Regions from separate parts of the Sessilibacter sp. MAH1 genome, predicted to be linked through region 1. Evidence: predicted binding sites of a transcription regulator. Region 1 holds the regulator's gene; each other region holds the start of a gene.
The links. Region 1 encodes sigma-54, which starts transcription at its own class of promoters, with help from an activator protein. Its sites were predicted from a motif close to TGGCACANNNNTTGCNNT; they were not measured.
Positions count from the first base shown of each region.

Region 1 (6,967 bases):
CATTTATGAACCAGATTTCGAAGGTCATGCACACTTAAATTACTGGTGTCTATAACTCGGCTTGCACGGGTTTGAATGGGCCTTAAAAGCTCAGACTCCGCCAAAATAGCGTCTTTCAAATCAACATTATCGGATGTTAGCGGATGTTTGCGGCGAGTCTCACTAAAACGCTGAATGAGAACATCGTCTCGGGCATCCAAAAAAATGATTTGTGTCTTGCGGCATAAACTCTCTAGCTGTGGAAACAAACTATCGAAAGCTTCTAACTCTTGTAGGTTACTGCGCGCATCAATGCTTACGGCGAATTGTTTGGACTGATCCGTTTGTGATGTGACCAAATACTTGAGCAGGGTAATTGGAAAGTTGTCGATACAAATCATTCCGGCGTCTTCCAGCGCACGTAAAGCACTGCTGATGCCTGAGCCTGATCTGCCGCTAACAATGACCAACTCCATTTTATGCTCCGCGAAACGAAAGATTACTGCTGGGTAATAACTTGGTACAACTCTTCATCACTTTTGCAGTTGCGCAATTTTTTTACCAGCTCGGTTTGGGACAAAACCTCAGCGATTTTCGCCAGAGTTTTAAGGTGGGAGTCATCCGCTTCCTCGGGGACTAGCAGCGTAAAGATCAGATCTACGGGCGCGTCATCGATGGCGTCAAAGTCCAATGGCGTATTAAGTTTAAATAACGCTCCCATGACGCCGGTACAGTTTTCCAGTCGGCAATGCGGAATCGCAATTCCTTGCCCGATTCCGGTCGAGCCGAGTCTTTCGCGGGCCATCAGGCGGCGAAAGAGCTCATCAGCGTCAAGAACTGGGAATCCTTTAGTAATGAATTGCGCGACATTTTCTAATGTTCGCTTTTTACTTGATCCCTCCAAGCCACATTTAACGCGGCTGGGAGTAAGAATGCTGGAGAGGTCCATAATCAACGGTGGCTGGTTGCTTTCTCTTTATGTTTGAGCAATTGCCGATCTAATTTTACGGCCATTTCATCGATGGCAATATACAGATCGTCAGATTCACTCTCGGCAAATATATCTTTGCCACTTATGTGTACGGAAGCTTCTGCTTTTTGTCTTTGTTTTTCAACCCTTAATACAACATTGATTGTAGTGATTTGCGGGTTGTGTTTGCCGAGTTTTTCAAATTTAGTTTCAACATAATTTCGAATAGAGTCGGTGACTTCGACGTGGTGCCCACTGATGCTAAGAGTCATTGTTATTCCTCATGTCAGAGTTAAGTCATTGATTACACAGGTTTTAAACCCGTGTAATCGGGTATGAATTAGGGTCGAGATCACCGAGTCATGGTTGGTCAGACCAGTCTTTTACGTTCGTTCGAGGCTGGAATACCCAAGGATTCGCGATATTTCGCAATGGTTCTTCGGGCGACTTGAATGCCTTGGTCTGCCAGTAACGCGGTAATTTTGCTGTCGCTTAAGGGTTTGCGAGCGTCTTCTGCGGCAACCAGCTTTTTGATAATGGCACGTATTGCGGTTGAAGAGCATTCGCCGCCATTGTCTGTGCTGACGTGGCTTGAGAAAAAGTATTTTAACTCAAAGATGCCTTGAGGCGTGTGCATGTATTTTTGCGTTGTTACCCGTGAAATTGTCGACTCATGCATGCCTACGTCTTCGGCAATGTCGTGAAGTACTAGAGGTTTCATGGATTCTGGGCCGAAATCCAAAAAGCCCTGTTGTTTTTCAACAATGCAGCTTGCAACCTTCAGTAGAGTCTCGTTGCGGCTTTGTAAACTTTTCAAGAACCAGCGTGCTTCTTGTAAATTATCTCGCAAGAAGGTGTTGTCTTCACTGCTATCGGCACGCTTTACAAGACTGGCGTAATTGTTGTTGATGCGAATTTTAGGGGCTATTTCTGGGTTCAGCTCTACGATCCAGCGACCTTCTTGCTTGCTCACAAAAACATCGGGAACGATATAACTGGTATCGCTGCTGCCGATAGTAGCGCCGGGATGAGGTGTTAATTCCTGAATTAAATCGATCGCAACTTTGAGTTCGGGCTCTTTAACGCGACATTTACGCATTAACTGTTTGTAGTCACGACTGCCAAGTAACGCTAGATGCTCTGCAACTACCGCCTTGGCGGTTTCCAGTCCGGGTGTTTCTTTGGCGTATTGATTGAGTTGTACCATCAAACATTCAGACAAATCGACGCTGCAAGAGCCGATAGGATCAAACAGTTGAAGTCGGTGTTGAACCGCAATCACTTCGTCGAGGCTTAGGTCTTCGTCTGTATCTGCGTCTTCGTTTAGAGGTTCAGAAGCTTCAAGCTCACCGCTTTCTTGTTCGGCATCTTCGTCATTCTCACGCCAGTCACCGCGTAGGCCGTGAAAAATCTCCTCGATACTGCTTGAGAGCAAACCGCTGGGCTCTACCGAGTCTATGATTGCTAAAGCAATGGTTCGATCGGTTTCTGACATCGGAGTCAGATTCAATTGCCACAGTAAGTATTCTTGAAGGGTCTCGGTGTTGTCGATTTGGCTGTCGAAAAAGCTGTCGTCTCGTTCTACGGCTGATGACGAGGAAGAGTTGCTACTGCCTTGGTAAATGTCGTCCCACTGGGTATCAACGGGTAAATCCTCGGGAATGTTTTCCTGCCATTCGCCTTCTTGGGCGTCGCCAGAATCGGATTCGGATTCGGATGCGGTTGCGGTAACTTTTTCTTCGCTGAAGTTGTCGGAAATTTCGTTGGGTTGTTCGCTGTTGTCGCCGGACTCACCGCTATCAAGGTGAGAGTCATCGGATTCGCTAACTTCGAGCATGGGATTAGACTCAAGAGCTTCTTGAATCTCTTGTTGAAGATCGAGCGTTGAGAGTTGTAGCAGGCGAATGGCTTGCTGCAACTGAGGGGTCATCGTTAATTGTTGACCCATTTTTAGCTGTAATGATTGTTTCATAACTTGACACTACTTCCAAAAACGGTGTCAGAATCGGAGCTGATTCTGATCAAGCTTAGTGTCAGTGTAGACTTGAAAGGGGCGTTTTTGCAACATCTATTAAGCAAAAAATATGCCCAACCTTGAATTTTCTTTAAATAAATGTTTTGAGGGGAAAAATAAAAGAACAGCGAGTGCTTTAGCGGAGGGGATTACTTGTTGATCACTTAACAGTAAGACCAATGTTCGCCTATTTCAACAGCAAGGTAAAGCGGTTTTTTAATGTCGCCTAAAATGTCTTTTGGGTGGTCTTGTAGGCTAAAAAAGAGTCTTTCTGTGGGTTCTTTGATAGGTGTCGAGGCTTTTGTTGTTTTATTGAGGGTCGGTTGAGGTGGCGGCTCAATTTAGAGCTTAAAGCCTTCACCCAAATAAGTGTCTCTTACTTTTTGGTTGGATAAAACCGTCTCAGCGTCGCCTTCGGCAATGATAAACCCGCCGCCCACAATATAGGCTTTCTCGCAGATATCTAAGGTCTCGCGAACGTTGTGGTCGGTAATGAGTACGCCAATTCCTCGTGATTGAAGGTGTTCAATAATTTGCTTGATATCACCGACGGATTTTGGGTCCACGCCGGCAAAGGGTTCGTCAAGGAGGATAAAGCGTGGTTCTGTCGCTAGCGCGCGAGCAATTTCGACGCGACGACGCTCACCACCGGATAGGGCGATGCCTTGGCTGTCTTGTACGTGGGTGATGTGAAATTCTTCTAAAAGTTGTTGCGCTCGGTCTTTGCGATCTGTTGCAGATAAATCGGATCGAGTCTCTAAGATTGCTAAAATATTGTCTTTGACCGATAGCTTTCTAAATACCGATGCTTCTTGTGGGAGATAGCCAAGTCCGCGTCTGGCGCGGCCATGCATGGGAAGATTGGTAATGTCTTCGTTGTCGATCCAAACGCTGCCGTGATCGGCTTTAACAATTCCTGCAATCATGTAAAAACACGTGGTCTTTCCCGCACCATTTGGGCCGAGTAAGCCAACAACTTCTCCCGTTGACACAGAAAATGAAACGTCGGATACGATTTGTCTCGATCCGTAGCTTTTGGCCAAATTTTTAGCGCTCAGTCGACTCATAACTCTTAGTGCTGGTAGTGATTAATTGAAAGATTCAACAAGGTTTATTGGTTGGTGTTTGTGGTGTCTTTATTTTGAGGTTGAATAATCAACTTCACTCGATTCTCACCCGACGCTACGGCATAGGAGTCTTTAAGGTCGTAATCGATGGTATCGCTGTTGATTTTCGAGCCGTCGCCCTGATCAATTTGCGCATTTACGGACAGTTTGATTTTCTCATTGATGACAGAGTAGTGAATGCGTTTAGCTTCGGCTTTAACCGTGGGTTTGTCGATTTTGGGTTTTTGTTCAAGCGTTGCTGGATTTCCTGTCGCTGTAATACTTTCTACGCCTTCGGGTTTATGATGAATGGTGATTGTATCTGCGACGATTACCAAGGTGCCTTGTTTGAGTTTGGCGTTGCCAGAGAAAATGGTTACTCCGGTTTTGTCATTTCGCTCAGCTCTGTCGGCGTCAATATTGATGGGTTGATCGCTGTCGCTTGGCAATGCCACGGCGGTATTGATTGATAACAATAATCCAATAACAACCACGACCATTTTTACTGCCGAGGCGAATGGTTGTGGCTGGGCGCTTTCGTTTTTACGGTGCAGGTTGAGTTTCATAAATGCCTGTAACTTGAGAAAGTAGTTCGGTTATGTTGGTAATCATGTTCAGACGCATACCAACAGAGTCGGCAATGCCTTCAGGGCTGGTAATGGACACAGGACTTTCTGATTCAGCGATTTGTTCGACAGGTTTTACGTCCAATTTATCGGTTGTGAGTCGATATTCTCCACCGGTCTCTAAGTCTTTTCTGACCACCACATTTCCCCAAAGTGTAATCAATGAGCCATTATTTTCTGCTCGCCCATGATCGGCGGTGATTTTCCAGGGAGTTTGATTGGGTTGTTCGGAAAACAGCGTCAGGAAAGGATTGCTTAAGTCGGTGTAGCCTCGTTTGGCTTCGAGCGGGCGGTTTTGTGCGTTATATCTTAGGTATTGCTCGGCCTTATCGACAACTAATAGATACTGTAGCCGACCTGTTGCGTCGAATTGGCGAGTTTTGGAATTTTGTATAATTGCCACTGGCGCCTGCGATTGTGTTTCAGTGGCGGGTTTAGTCTGAGTAATTTCAGGGTTTTCCCACAGTAGTATGACAAGCACAAACAGGCCTGCAATGATGGAAGTTGTTAAGATTTTTTTTAACACGGCTACTGTGGATAACTTTAAGCGAGTGGGCGTTATTGCATGTTGCTAATGACTGGAAACTGTTGGTTTACAAACTCTACCTTACTGGAGATAAGGACTTAATGCAGCATCAAAAGTGCCTTGCACCTGCATAATAAGATCGCAAGTTTCTCTAACCGCGCCTTCGCCACCATTACGAGTTGTTTGCCAGTGCGCATGTTCAACCATGGCGGGTAAAGCATTTGCCACGGTTACCGCAAAACCTACCTTAGTCATAACGGTTAAGTCCGGGTAATCATCGCCAATAAATGCAACTTGGTTGAGTGCAAAATTATGTTCAGCCAGTATTTCTTTTAGTGCGGTGTACTTGTCTTCTCTGCCTTGAACTAAAATTTCGATGCCGAGATCTCTGGCTCGTTTTTCAACCAAAGCACTTTTACGTCCCGTTATAATGCCAACCTTAACACCCGATTTTTGCAAGATTTTTATACCGTGACCATCTAGCGTGTTAAATGCTTTGTATTCGTTACCATCGTTACCGAAATACAGTTTGCCATCGGTTAAAACGCCGTCTACGTCTAGAAGCAATAGTTTTATTTGTTGGATATTTTCTTTTAATTTTGTCGACAATTCTTTCAGGCAGGTAGAGGTCATAATTACTTTAGCTATTGAGTTAACGGTGGCGCGATTAGGCGGTTCAACTTTGGTTATTCAAATCACGCCCGCGCGTAGTATGTCGTGCAAGTGCAGAATTCCAACCAGTTTTTGATGTTCGTCAGAGACAATTACCGCGGTAATTTTTCGGGTTTCCATAAGGTGTAACGCTTCGGCAGCCAACATATTTGGCGAAACGGTTTGCGGTTTAGGCGTCATGACTTGGCTCATCACTGCCGTTGACAAGTTGGTGCCGAGATCAACATGTCTGCGTAAATCGCCGTCGGTAAATACTCCGCAAAGAGCACCTTCGGTATCGGCAACTGTGGTAATGCCGAGACCTTTTTCAGTCATAACAACAAGGGCTTGTGTTACTGGTGTGGTTGTTAATACCACGGGAATTTCGTCGCCTTTGTGCATGATGTTTTCAACCTTGAGCAAAAGCTTGCGACCGAGTGCGCCACCGGGATGAGAAAAGGCAAAGTCTTCGGCGCTGAATCCTCTCGCCTCTAGTAACGCAACCGCCAGTGCATCGCCCATCACTAGGGTTACCGTGGTGCTGGAGGTTGGCGCTAAATCTAGAGGACAGGCTTCTGTCTCGACAGAAATATCTAAATGAGCATCAGCGGCGGTTGCCAGAGGCGACTCTGGATTTCCCGTCATGCTGATTAGGGGTATATCCATGCGTTTAAATAACGGCAGGAGTGTTAATACCTCAGCGGATTTGCCGGAGTTGGATATAGCAATGACAACGTCTGTTGGTGTGATCATTCCCAAATCACCGTGGCTTGCTTCGCCAGGGTGAACAAAGAATGCTGGTGTGCCTGTGCTGGCGAGAGTTGCTGCAATTTTGCGACCTATGTGGCCTGATTTTCCCATGCCTGTCACAATAACTCGACCTTGTACAGATAGGATTAATTCACACGCTTTTTCGAAGCTATCATCAATGCGGGCTTCGAGTTTTGCGACAGCTTCGCATTCCATTCTGACGGTTCTTTTTCCGGCATCAACAAGTGAAGTGGGTGACATGGAAAATAATTCTCTCTTTTTTAAAACTTAAAAACTCAACAATCACTAACAACGAAAAATGGATTTCACTGCGTTGTGATCTAG
Region 1 is NZ_BAAGIC010000015.1:75,410-82,376, forward strand. It holds gene rapZ (RNase adapter RapZ) at 1-455, opposite strand, end outside; gene ptsN (PTS IIA-like nitrogen regulatory protein PtsN) at 479-928, opposite strand; gene hpf (ribosome hibernation-promoting factor, HPF/YfiA family) at 931-1,221, opposite strand; gene ACYQ28_RS14675 (RNA polymerase factor sigma-54) at 1,320-2,921, opposite strand; gene lptB (LPS export ABC transporter ATP-binding protein) at 3,305-4,030, opposite strand; gene lptA (lipopolysaccharide transport periplasmic protein LptA) at 4,075-4,635, opposite strand; gene lptC (LPS export ABC transporter periplasmic protein LptC) at 4,613-5,221, opposite strand; gene kdsC (3-deoxy-manno-octulosonate-8-phosphatase KdsC) at 5,303-5,854, opposite strand; gene ACYQ28_RS14700 (KpsF/GutQ family sugar-phosphate isomerase) at 5,912-6,883, opposite strand.

Region 2 (6,967 bases), on a different contig from region 1:
TCATTTAAAAAACGGAACAATTTAGAGTAGGAAACTCTGATTAACCAGAATTTCTCGCCACACAAGGACCTGTCGCCAATTTCAAGAACGGTAAGTGATTGAAATTGAGAAGAAATTGGAAATCGCATTGTCAATTTCTGTTCTCTAATTAAATCATGGATGAGTTAATCAGAGGTGCCAATAATAGGTCAGGACGCCATTAACTGCGATAACATTGTCATTGAATGTTCATAAGTAATATTAGTCTGAACAGTTTGAATAATAAATTCTCTTAGTTGTGGTCGAATTTTAATGGCTAAATCAATGGTTGCGTCGGCGCCATGGGTGTATGCACCAATGCTGATTAAATCTTTATTTTGTCGATACACAGATAATAAATGCTTAAATTTTTGCGCCGCCGCTAATTGAGATTGTGTAACAATGTTTGGCATAACTCGGCTAATGGATGCTTCGATATCAATCGCCGGATATTGTCCTTCTTCGGCTAAAGATCGCGATAACACAATATGTCCATCCAAAATTGCTCTGGCGCTATCCGCTATGGGGTCTTGTAAATCATCGCCTTCTGTTAAAACCGTGTAGATTGCGGTAATAGAACCTCCACCTTCGTCGGCATTACCGGCCCGCTCAACCAATTGTGGTAGTTTCGAAAATACCGACGGTGGATAGCCTTTGGTAGCAGGAGGTTCTCCCGTTGCTAAACCAATTTCACGCTGTGCTTGCGCGTAGCGCGTCAATGAATCCATAAGCAATAATACATTTTTACCTTGATCGCGATAATATTCGGCAACCCGAGTGGCTAATTGCGTGGCTCTTAATCGCATTAACGGTGGATCATCTGCCGGAGACGCAACTACCACAGAACGTGCTTTACCCACTTCACCCAAATTGTTCTCAATAAATTCTTTTACTTCACGACCGCGTTCGCCGATTAAACCAACCACAACGACATCGGCTTGTGTAAATCGTGTCATCATGCCAAGCAGAACACTTTTACCAACGCCACTGCCAGCAAATAAACCAATACGTTGACCTCTACCAATGGTTAGTAATGCATTAATGGCTTTTATACCAACGTCTAAAGGATCTTTAATGACTGCGCGCGATAGAGGATTAATTAATTTCGCCTCAAAATCAACGTATTCCGATACCGGCCACATGGGTTTACCGTCTAAAGGCTGACCGAGTCCATTAATGACTCTGCCTAGTATTTCTGGGCCAATTTTGATTCCCATTCGGTGAGGTAAAGGCACAACTTTAGCACCCGGTTTTAATCCCGAGAGACTGTCTATGGGCATTAAAAATGTTTTACCTTCAGAAAAGCCTACAACTTCTGCTTCTATTTTACGATTTTCATCAACAATAATTTCACATTGTTGACCGAGATTAGCACTAATGCCAACGGCTTCAATGGTGGTGCCAACAACGCGAATTAATTTACCAACCGCAACGGGTATTCTCGGTGCGATGTGTTTGGGTTGAAACGATTGGAGTTGATTTAAAAGCGTTGAATATACCATCTTAAACACCATCACTTTTTAACATAAAACCACTTAATGACTGGCAAATTCTTTATTCAGAAATTTTTCGATGGTATCGTTAATACGGGTTTCCACCGTTGAATCCACACTACTGTCTTCGGTTATTATACGGCAGCCGCCCGCTGTTATTTTTTCATCGGCGACTAAATTCCAAGATTTATGCTCACTCCGCTCGGCAATAAACGTTAAATCACCCGGATTAACTAATATTGTTTTAGCTTGTTTACTGTCGCCAATAATTTGTAGCGACTCCTCAATTAAATCGGTAAGTGCAGTATTTGGTATGCTAAGTTCTTTGCGAGTTATATTGGTTACCAGTGTAACAACCGTATTTAGCAGTGTTTGTAATATAGCGTCTTCTTGTTGACTTAAAGATTGGGAGAGATTTTCGGTAAGAGTTTTTAGCGCATTACAGCTTTTTTCAATGTCTGGTTGGTATTGGTCGTCGATTTGTTTTTTTCCACTTTCTAAACCGTGTGCTTCGCCTTTTTCAAATCCTTTTTGATACGCATCCAACTCTACGCTGCGTCTTAATTCCTCCAACTCTTGAGCGCTGGGAATTTTCAACTCGTTGTCGTCAACGTCTTCAACAGATTCTTCTACTTCGTCACCATCTTCAACCAATTCGTCCTGTGAAGAAATTAGAGAATCTTCGGAATTATCGAGTTTTTCGTCGCCGGGCGCTTTGACTTCAGAGTTAGGGGCAAGCCCACCTTTTTTCTCTGATAATGAAGATTTTTTTGCAGATTCTTTTTTATTAATTCTTTGCTTAACTTTTTGCAAGTTATAAATTACATGATGTGTTTCGGAATCAAACTCAGGAGCATTCCACGCATCCCATACCGCACTGTTTGTTTCAAGTGAAACAACTTCTTTACTGGCCTTGGACTTATCACTGTTTGGCACTGGTATTTTTCATCCTTACAACATTTGCTCACCGCCAGCGCCAAGATTAATTTCTCCCGCGTCGGCCATGCGTCTTGCAATGATTAAAATTTCTTTTTGTGCATTTTCAACTTCTGATAATTTAACAGGACCCTTAGCGTCTAAATCGTCACGCAGTAGTTCTGCGGCGCGTTTTGACATGTTATTGAATATTTTCTCTTTAAGTACATCATCTGCACCTTTAAGAGCAATAATAAGAATATCCGACGACACTTCTCGCAACAAAGATTGAATACCTTTGTCATCGACATCTACAAGATTATCGAAGACAAACATTAAATCTTGAATTTGTGTACCTAAGTCTTCATCAACCTCGGTGATAGATTCAAGTAGTTCGTTAGCCATGCTACTGTCAAGATTGTTAACAATTTCTGCGGCAACTTTAACGCCACCCATGGTTTTAGTTTGCGAACCGGCGCTACCGGAAAATTGTTTTTCGAGAATATTATTTAATTCTTGCAAGGCGCTGGGTTGTACCGTATCTAATGCCGCCACACGCATCATGATATCCATACGCACATTTTCTTTAAAATACGACAAGATTTCGGCGGATTGGTCAGCGTCTAAATACGCTATAACAATGGCTTGAATTTGTGGATGCTCGTTGCGAATAATATCGGCAACGGAGCGTGCTTCCATCCATTTTAAAGTATCTAAACCGGTGGTATTACCACCTAATAAAATCCGATCAATTAAACCGTTGGCTTTGTCTTCGCCTAAAGCCGTCACCAACATATTGCGAATATAACCATCGGCACCCATACCAAGTCCGGTTAGGGTTCTTACTTCGGTAAGAAAATTCGATAATACTGCTTCAACTTCTGCCTGTTGAACATTACTTAGTTGGCTCATTGCTGTGCCAAGTTTTTGTACTTCTTTAGGACCCAGGTGTTTTAAAATTTCTGCGGCATCGGCCTCGCCTAAGCTCATCAATAAAACGGCAGCCTGTTCTAGTTTGGTTCGGTTACTTTCCGCTGGGACTTTGGCATCAGCCATCTTCGTTAATCCAACCTTTAATTACTAAGGCAACACGTCCGGCATCTTCGGCAATAATTCCACGAATTGCGTTGAGTTGTTGTTCAAAATTCTCATCGGGACTGGGTAATGCCAGAGCATCACCACCGGTTAAAGTCACGGTTTCATCAGACAATGCGTCAAAGGCTTCAAGACCGGAGGCTTCGAGCGCAGCTAATTCTCTCGCCTCTTCTTCTTGTTTGGCTTTTAGACCAGAACCGGCCAAACTTTTTAATACAGGTCGTAATAATCCTAATAATAAAGCAAGAATAATTAATAACCCGACGACTTGTTTCGCAATACCCAGGAACCAAGGTTGCTCCCATATGGGAAGTTCATAACTCACTTCGTCGCGAATACCGGAGAAGGGACTGTTAATTACATTAACGCTATCGCCTCGTACCGCCGAAAAACCAATGCTATCGCGTACCAGTATAGTTAATCTTTCCAGTTCTTCTTGAGTCCAAGGTTGTGATTGCACTTCTCCAGTTTCTGCGTTAACAATATTTTTATCGTCAACAACCACGGCTACTGTTAAGCGCTTTACCTTGCCTAATTGATGTCGGGTGTAGCTTATGGTCCGATCTAATTCAAAATTACGCGTTGCTTGTTTACGAGTATTACTGGGTGGCGTTTGTTGGGTTGGGTCTTGTGGATTTGCTTGCTCTGGCGCTTGGGCATCGCCCGGCGGTTGATTACTTAATGCCCCCGGAATTCCAGCAATAATTTCTGAGCCAACACGCTGTTCATCAAGTGTTTGTTCACTGCGTACTGCACCTAAGTCTGGGTTGTAAATTTCATCGGCTTGTTCAATTTCGGTAAAATCAACGTCTGCGCTAATTTCTGCACGATAATTTCCGCTACCCACCAACGGATTTAAAATACCATTAACGCGGGCAATTAAATCGTTTTCAAGCTCACGGGTGTATTCCCGTTGACGAGCAGCCTCAACCAGTTCTGCCATTTCTTCACCGGTTGTTAATAAATTACCCTTTTGATCAACAACAGTTACGTCATCTAATTGTAATTCCGGAATGCTCGAAGCAACTAAATTAGCAATGGCTTTTACTTGTTCGTGTTTTAATCCTCTGCCCGGAAATAGCTCCAAAAAGACCGACGCCGTCGGTTTTCTGGCGTTGCGAACAAAGACCGATTCTTTAGGAATGGCTAAATGGACACGCGCAGCCCTAACGCTGTTAATGCTGGTGATTGTTTTCGCAAGTTCACCTTCTAGGCTGCGTTTGTAGCGAGCACCTTCCATAAATTGGCTAGTGCCCAAAGGTTGTTCTTGATCCAATAATTCAAAGCCAACCGATGCTTCACCGGGAATGCCCGCCTCGGCGAGTTTTAAACGTGCTTTGTGTACATCGTCTGCCGCAACCAACAGGGCGCTGGTGTTGGGATCGACCTTAAAGCGAATGTCGTTATATTCTAATATTTCCACCACTTCCGCAGAGTCTAAGCGATCTAAACTGCCATACAGCGGGCGAAAATCTTCTTTTTGCGTCCACAATACCACCGCAAAACCAATGGCGACGCTTGCCGCCAAGCCGACCATAAGACCAGCTTGGCGAATTAAATTTAAATTATTGAACCCTTCTAATAAATTATTAGATGCGGGCGAACTGTTCATTGACGCGCTTGTAGTTTCTGCCATTTCAAATACTCACATCACCGCTTAAATGGCCATATTCATAATTTCTTGATAAGCCTCAACAACCTTATTACGAACTTGTAAGGTTGCCTGAAAACCGATTTTAGCCTTTTCGCTTGCGATCATTACATCGGCAATGTCTACCGACTCGTCACCCATTGCATAAGCGTTTGATAAGGCTCCTGATTGATGTTGTAAACTGTTTACAGAATCAATTGCTTGGGCAAAAAGCTCATTAAATGCAGGGGCCTGTGCTTGATTAACCGAAGTGACACTGTCTTTAACGTCTAAGGCTACGTGATTAATATCTGGGACTTGCACCTGTGAGCGCATGTCTCGCATGTTAACCAGCAACTGTTGAATATCAGGTCGATTAGAAACATTCACAGTAAAAACCTTCCTCGTAAGTATCACTAAAATGATCAATTCATTGACGTGAATCTGCCAATAAACTGTCAATTCACCACTACTGACAGAAAGAGCACAATTTGGGCCATTCAAATGATCGATGTTTCTCTCTTAGAAGGGCTTATTAATTTGAAGCCATCAACAACTCGAATGGCAGAGTTAAAGAATTAAATAACGGTTAGAAATTAAAAATGTAATACCTCGAAAATGGTAATATCCGTTTTTGCCCGCCGACCAAACCAGAAATACAGTAATGGAATATGCCATGATTTCTTTATGGCAACCAATACGAATATAAATAATCAATCTACACTTAATTGAATGGCTATAGACAGCATGGACTATAGAAATCTAATAAAAAATTAATAATAAATATTCGCCTATAAAGCGGCACATAGATTGGTTTTATTACGAGTAAAATAATGATTCTTAAAAAACGATTGATGTTGTGGAGTTGTTTAATGGGCATAGTGCCCTGTTTTGTTATTGGCTTTACTGCTTTATGGATAAGTAGCCAAGCTCTTGAAGAAACGTCGTTCGCACACTTAGAAGCTGTGCGTGAAGAGAAAAAATCTTCAGTAAATCGATATTTAAACTCGATATTTTCTCAAGTTTCTTTAATGACCAAAGACCCATTTATTATAGAAGAATCGGCTCATATTATTGAGGCCTACAATCGTTTCATTAACGATTTAGATAACAAGGCCGGGAGTATTGACGAAGCTCGGCGACGTCTCGAAAAAAACTATCAAGATAATTTTTTGCCAGAATTTAAACGTCAAAACCCTTCAGAAATATTGCCAAAAGTCAGCGATTTACTTGGTAAACTTGACGATAAAGGCATTCTGCTCCAAGACGCTTATATAGCGCAAAATTCAAATCCACTCGGTCATAAAGATCTTTTAGCTAAAAGTGCTCTTTATCCTGTGTACGATCAGGTTCATGCTCGCCTTCATCCTAGTTTGAGTGAAGTACGTGCGGAATTGGAGTACTACGATATTTTTATCGTTCATCCAAAATCTGGCGACATTGTTTATACGGTCTTTAAAGAAATTGACTTTGCAACTTCGCTAAAATCAGGTCCCTATGCGCAAAGTGGTCTTGGAGACGCTTTTCGTCTAGCAATGAACAATAAACGCGATCAAAATCCTGTAATTCAAGACTTTTCTCATTATTTACCATCTTATAACGCACCGACTGGATTTGTTGCGCAACCAATATTTAATCAATCCGAAATGGTTGCAGTATTAATTGTTCAATTTCCGCTCAGTAGACTTAATGCCATTATGCAAGAACGGCCAGGTATGGGAGAGACGGGTGAAAGCTATCTGGTGGGTTCTGACAGACTCATGCGTTCGGATTCTTATTTTGATCCTAAAAGCCATTCGGTTATTGCGTCGTTCGC
Region 2 is NZ_BAAGIC010000011.1:31,052-38,018, reverse strand. It holds gene fliI (flagellar protein export ATPase FliI) at 189-1,520, opposite strand; gene ACYQ28_RS11950 (FliH/SctL family protein) at 1,554-2,447, opposite strand; gene fliG (flagellar motor switch protein FliG) at 2,463-3,482, opposite strand; gene fliF (flagellar basal-body MS-ring/collar protein FliF) at 3,475-5,133, opposite strand; gene fliE (flagellar hook-basal body complex protein FliE) at 5,179-5,541, opposite strand; gene ACYQ28_RS11930 (methyl-accepting chemotaxis protein) at 6,024-6,967, shown strand, end outside.
Region 2: the regulator sigma-54 is predicted to act here: its motif matches at 5,633-5,650, upstream of fliE (flagellar hook-basal body complex protein FliE).

Region 3 (6,967 bases), on a different contig from region 1:
CAACGGCTAAATGTGTATTTGGGTTTTCTTCGGCCCATTTGTTGGATACACCGAATACTTTTTCTGGGTTGTTTTTCCAAATTTCGTAATCGGTAACAACTGGAACACCAATACCTTTAAATACGGCTTGTTGGTTCCAAGGTTCACCGACACAGTAGCCATAAATAGTACCGGCTTCTAAGGTAGCAGGCATTTGTGGTGGCGGTGTTACTGATAATAAAGCATCGGCATTAATGGTGCCCGAAGTATCACCTTTGTGTGGAGCGTAATACCCTGGGTGAATACCGCCAGCAGCTAACCAATAACGAAGTTCGTAGTTGTGAGTGGATACCGGAAATACCATGCCCATTTTAAAAGGTTTGCCTTCGGCCTTGTATTTATCCACAACCGGTTTTAAAGCGTCTGCTTTAATTGGGTGAACAGGTTTTCCGTCAGCTTGTTTTGGAATATTCGGCTTCATTTGTTCCCAAATATCGTTGGAAACCGTAATACCGTTGCCGTTTAAATCCATGCTAAATGCAGTAACAACGTGCGCTTGTGTACCAAAGCCAATGGTTGCACCTAACGGCTGACCGGCAAGCATGTGTGCGCCATCAAGTTGGCCATCAATAACGCGATCCAACAATACTTTCCAGTTGGCCTGTGCTTCGAGCGTTACATAAAGTCCTTCATCTTCAAAATATCCATTTTCGTAGGCAACTGCCAAAGGAGCCATGTCGGTCAATTTAATAAAACCGAATTTTAGATCTTCTTTTTCTAACTCTAATTCTTCGGCTGTTACTAAGCCAGTTGCGGTTAATGCAATTGAAGTAACTGCTGCACCTAAAAGATGCTTGAATAAAGTTATGCGCTTAAATACAGATTTTGCGTCCTGATCTCGTTTTTCCATTTATGACTCCTAGATACCCTAATGTGCTATGAAATGGCTAATTGGTTCTATGCTCTTACATCGCAATTCCCTTGCCAAAGTTTCAAAATGGCGCTTTTTTGGCAAAAAATCTATAAAAATCAGGAGATTAAATGGGGCGCTTGGTTATCATTATTGATCATTGATCAAAAAATAATAGGTCAATAATAATGCAAATATTAATTCTGTGATCAATAGTGGTGAATTAATTTATTTTAAATCGCACCAATGAAAAGCAAAATGATAAATACTGTGATCTAAAATAAATTCAAAAAGTTATCGTTTGATGAGATTTATCGAATTGGATATTTTTTGGAATTTGTAATATGTATTTTATTGGTGCAATTTTTTGGTTAGATAGGGTCGAGAAGGTCTGACGGAGTATTAATGTTTAAAAAGGTGGAAGGATCTAAAAAGCTAAAATCAACGACGTTTGGATCAATATGCGAAAGCCAAGCATGAAAGCTGTATTTTTGAGAGGTGTTCAGAAATTCTGCCAGTGTCTTATAACTGCTCGATTGCCAGACACCGATAATTGGATGGAGTTTATCGCCTTGGGCCGCAATAACGCAGTCGCAGTTATTTTGATAAAAAGAATTGAGAAGACGAACAGGAATTTCTGTATTAAGTAAGGGGGTGTCTACCGGACAGGTATACACCAAAGAGTGCGGATTTATTTTGTATGCCCAACGCAAGGCTGTGAACAGTCCAGCGAGAGGGCCCTTGTTGGTAAATTGAGGTTCATCTTCAAGTACATCAATCACGGAGATGTTTGACGAGCGGGTTTTTAAGAACTCTTCAAAGCGAGATTTTAATTTAGAGCTAGACGAAATGGCGCAGGTTGTTATGTCGGCCTTGCAGAGATGATTCAATGCAATGTCTATAAGGAGGCTGTTTTCCCGCGTCATGAAAGGCTTGTCGCTCCCGTTCATTCTTTGGCTTTTGCCACCGGCGATCACACACCCGAATACGGCTGCGGCCGCAGGTTTATCAGTCGTGTTTTCGTACGGCGGGTGATTGTTCATTGATTTGAATTAGGTCGTTGCACAGTAGCGCGCGTTTTGTGGTTAATCTCAAGGGTTATTGAGGTAACTAGGATTGTAAACCTAGATTTCTATTATAATGAGAACAATCCGTATCAACCATTCGTTGTTTTTCAGAGAGCTTCAATTTTCTCTGAACTCAATTTGAAATGGCAACGTAACACGTTTAATCATTTACCGGTATTACGCTAATGGCTGAAGAAATAAGCGGTTTGCGCAGAGATTATCAACTGGCGCAGCTGAAAGAAGACGAAATGCTCACAGATCCCATTGAGCAGTTTCAAATATGGTTAAAGCAGGTTATCGACTGGGGTATTAAAGATCCTACGGCAATGACCGTAGCGACAGTGTCACCGGATGGTCAACCGTCACAGCGCATTGTTCTGCTCAAGCAGGTCGATGAGCGCGGTTTTGTGTTTTACACCAACTACGAGAGTCGTAAAGCCCAAGAATTATCGATCAATAATAAGATCAGTCTGCACTTTCCGTGGCATTTTGCCGAGCGCCAGGTAAAGGTGTGTGGTGTTGCGCAAAAGGTATCCACGGCGGAATCCTTAAAATATTTCTCGTCACGTCCCGAAGAAAGCCAGCTCGCGGCTTGGGCGTCGAGCCAAAGTCGTCCAATCGATTCTCGATCAATGTTGATGGCACAATTTGCGCGAATGAAAGAAAAGTTTAAAAACGGCCAAATACCCTTGCCCGATTTTTGGGGTGGTTATCGAGTGGTTCCTCATGAGATTGAGTTTTGGCAAGGTGGAAGTCATCGATTGCACGATCGTTTGGTTTATCAAAAAAATGAACAAAACCAATGGCTAATGTCGCGGCTTATGCCTTAATCATCAATTGATCAATGAGTTGTTCGAATAAAATGCAAGAAATTAATCGAGATGCAGTATTGGATTTGACCTCCAAATGGCTCTCACAAGTTGTTATTGGCCTGGGTTTATGCCCATTTGCGGCCAAACCTTGGTTGGAAGAAAAAGTTCGACTGGTAGTATTTGATGGCGAAGATTTACCGCGGTTAACAGAATTACTGCAAGAAGAGCTGGTGCATCTCAACAATACTCCGTCAGCAGAGCTTGAAACAACGTTGGTGATTACGCCAAATTGTTTGGAGGATTTCTTTGATTACAACCAATATTTAGACGTAACTGATCGTCTGATTGAAGTTAATGATTGGGAAGGGATTTTTCAGATTGCGAGTTTTCACCCTAATTATCAATTTGGCGGAACAGAGGCCGAAGATCGTGAAAATCTTACTAATCGATCCCCGTATCCCATTTTTCATTTGTTAAGAGAGTCGAGTATTGCCTGGGCAGTTGAGGCTCATCCAGATCCAGATTCTATTCCTGATACCAATATTCGGCGTATGGATGCATTGTCCGACGAAGAGGTCGCCGGTCTTTTCCCGTATCTTAAGCCCCAGATTTAGGGGCTTTTATAAAGTGATCAAGTTGCGGCGACAGAATTTCGATAACGGTTGCCAGAATATTTTCATTTTCGTCTTTGAATTGATTGATTCGTCCATAGGCTTTGGTGTTTTTTGTAACCTCGTTAAGATTAAACAGAGACTTCAATCGATTCGTATTGCCGATTGCAAATAGATACAGAGGTTCACAGGAATAAATAATATTTTGTTCTTGTAATATGGTGCCAAAGGGCTTATCGCCGTTGATTATTTGTGCTTTAAAATCCTGGCGTTTGTCTGAGAGGTTTACCGTGATCAGTGCCTTAACCGCTATGTTTTTTGTTCCCTCGATGATTAAATCAACTTTTCGTGTGTAATAGGCTCCTTCGTGTTTAGAGTTGTGAACTTTCGGTGTGAGCTTTTTTTCGAGAGCTTTTTCCAAATTGGCAGTAAGTTGCGATTCGGTCGCGATAAATGCGTTGTAAGGATTGGGTATATCAGAACTCTTTACAATCTGCGTGTCAGACGAAGACAATTGAAAGCCAGATAATGCGTCTGAAAAACTCAAAAGTGCATGGTCACTAGTATTTAATTCATCGATACTAATCGGATCAAATGCGGCCATGTATTGGTTAATGTCATCAGTAATAGCTTTGGCTTTTTCGGGCATAATAATGTCAATATGATTTCCCTGAATAAATCTGTGCGTAATCGGTGTTGTAAATAAATTTTGCCAGGGTCTGATGTCAAAAAATTTTCGAGCCGCATTTTTGGCGATGCCAAGCAAACCTGTTGATTTTAATTCGGCTGTTAAGAATAAAAAATCCCTAATGGTTTGCGGTTTGAATTTATAATTGGCGATAGATCGAGTAAGTGCTAGATTGACTTTCTCCTCTCTGGCTCGCCAACCTGTTGTTTGTCTACCGGTTATTTTGAGTAATAAATTTTTACATTGTTCTTTAATGTGACGGAGTTTGATGCCTCTTGGTGCGAAGCAATCCAAAAATATGATGGTAACCACTTCGCGATGATGAGCTAAGAGCTTTCTATACAGCTCAAAACCAATGCAGCCGCCCAGAGAATAACAGGCCAAAGCAATTTTACCGTGTGGATGTTTCTTTGTGATCTCGGTGAATAATAAATCAACCAGTTCTGGCAAGTTTGCAAAGGTAATAGGGCCACCCGAATAACCGGGATATTCAAACGCAAAAACGTTGCGATATTTTAGCATCTCAGATGCCAGCGCTCGGAAAGACAGCGCATTACCAAACATGCCCGGTATGCAAAATAAGGGAATATTGTCTTCGGCGTTGTTGTTTTTTTCTAAACGTTTGAATTGAATTAAGGTTTTTGAGTCTGCTTTGTGCATATTTTCAATAGCATAGGCAATGTCTCTGGGCGTAGAAGCCTCAATCAATGATGAAGCATTAAATGGCACTGCAAATTTATTGGATAACACCATCGCCAAATCTACGGCATTTAATGAGGTTCCGCCGTGGTCAAAAAAATCAGAATCCAAATCGATATCGTCATCTTTTAATATTTCTGTAAAGGCTTCAATGGCTCTTTTTTGATAACTGTTTTCGGGTTCACCTTCGCCGGGCTTGCTGGACGATTTTTTAAAATTGTATTCTTTTAATTTTGTGTGATCTATTTTACCGGCAGAGTTTTGCGGTAAAGAATCCAAGAATGCCCAACGGGTTGGTATCATAAAGGGTTGTAAATGATTACTTAAATATTCTCTTATCGGTTTTAAATCCAATTCTTCAGGAATAATAAAGGCTGCAAGATAGGGTTCTTCGTTGTCAGGTGTAAACAATTCCACTGCGCATTCTTTTACTTCTGGCTGACTTAAAATTGCTTGTTCGATTTGTCTTAATTCTACGCGTTGACCGCGAATTTTCACTTGTCGATCTTGTCGTCCAAGAATATAAAGGGCGCCGTTTTGATCGATATATCCTAGGTCACCCGAGCGATATTCAATAACATTCGAATCTTCGCGGTAGAAGAAATTTGATGTTGAAATCTCGGGTTGTTGCCAATAACCATGTGCTGTGTACGCACTTAAAATAATAATTTCACCGACTTCATTTGACGCCAGCTCTTGGCCTTGATCGTTGATTATTTTAATGGTTACATCGCTGTAGGGTTCTCCCACAGAGATATTTTGGCCTTCGAGTGTGTGTTCGGAAACGAATTGTCTGCTAATGCAGCTGGTTTCCGTTGAGCCAAAACCATTATACAACGCAAAGAGAGTCGCATAGTCTTTTTGCCATAATTCAATATCGGATTTTAATAAGGGTTCACCCGCCAGTTGTACACATCTGAGCGATTTAAAAATTGATGTATCGTTTGTTTCGCTCAGAATTTTTCGAAAGCTGCTAGGTGTTGTGTACAGCAAACTTATTTTGTGATTTTGAAGCCATTCGTAAAAGGCCTGAGAACTATTTTTGTGAACGTTAAAAATACACAAGCAAGCGCCTGATTTTAACGCACCAAAAATACTAAAAATGCTTGGCGTGTAGGTACACGCCTGAATTAAACCAATGGTATCACTCGTTAAAACGCCAAAGTCATTAATATAGTGATTAACCGAACGCAGTAAACTTTGATGTGTATGCAAAACGCCTTTGGGAACACCGGTGCTGCCCGAGGTTGATAGTAAATAGGTGGGGTTATTAGGAGAAATGTTCAGAGCAGGTTTAGTGCTGTCTTCAAAATGGATAAGTTCATCTATATTAATAATTGCAATTGTCTGTTGTAACAACTCAGTTTTATACGAATTGTTGCTATCGGTAATTAATAATACAGGTTTATTAATGCGCAATAGATTATCAATTTGCGATTCGGGTGATCGCGTATCTATTGGGAAGTAAGCGCAACCTGCGGCTAGGGTGCCGATAATGGCGAAAATTAATTCCGGTGTGTGATCAATTAATAGTGCAATAATAACGGTGGTGTCGTTTGACTGATCGCCCGTTCTTATTGATTCCTGTGACAGGCACGAAGAAACTCCATTGGCTATTTTATAGGTAATTTTTTGAAACGATTGATAATTCCAAAATTTACCGTTTTCACATTTAAGAGCTTCTTGATTTGGGTGGCGATCGCAGATACTCCAGATTTGTTCGATAATATTGTCTTCTTTGACAATCCTTCCATCCATTTTGGTCTGCTCTCCTCCATCTATTATTCACTTACCTGAGCGTCGATAGCGTTGTATTGCCTCGTCAAGCTGTATATTTAAAAACGTTTATATAAGATAAAAACAATTTAATACAATCTATATTTTTTCTATACATACTGTGATATTTGAAAAAGTGTGATGAAAGTAGTAATAAATTACAGCTTAACTGTGATTTTGGTATGTTTTTTTATAATTAATTGTGATAAGAACCAATTTTTGGTCGAGATATGAATTTTTTTATAACTATTTTTAGTACAAAAAATGTTCTTATTATTCCAATATTGGAAATTTTTCTTTGTAAAGAAATGTTTATGTGATTTATTTTTGATCAAAATAAAGTTTTTACAATCGTTTTATCTGGGTGAGCATGCAAAATTGCTTGGGCGTATTGCGATTTATAACCTTATTAAGGCACACCATTC
Region 3 is NZ_BAAGIC010000004.1:176,350-183,316, reverse strand. It holds gene ACYQ28_RS05785 (CmpA/NrtA family ABC transporter substrate-binding protein) at 1-889, opposite strand, end outside; gene ACYQ28_RS05780 (molybdenum cofactor guanylyltransferase) at 1,261-1,932, opposite strand; gene pdxH (pyridoxamine 5'-phosphate oxidase) at 2,142-2,786, shown strand; gene ACYQ28_RS05770 (DUF1415 domain-containing protein) at 2,819-3,382, shown strand; gene ACYQ28_RS05765 (non-ribosomal peptide synthetase) at 3,366-6,524, opposite strand.
Region 3: the regulator sigma-54 is predicted to act here: its motif matches at 949-966, upstream of ACYQ28_RS05785 (CmpA/NrtA family ABC transporter substrate-binding protein).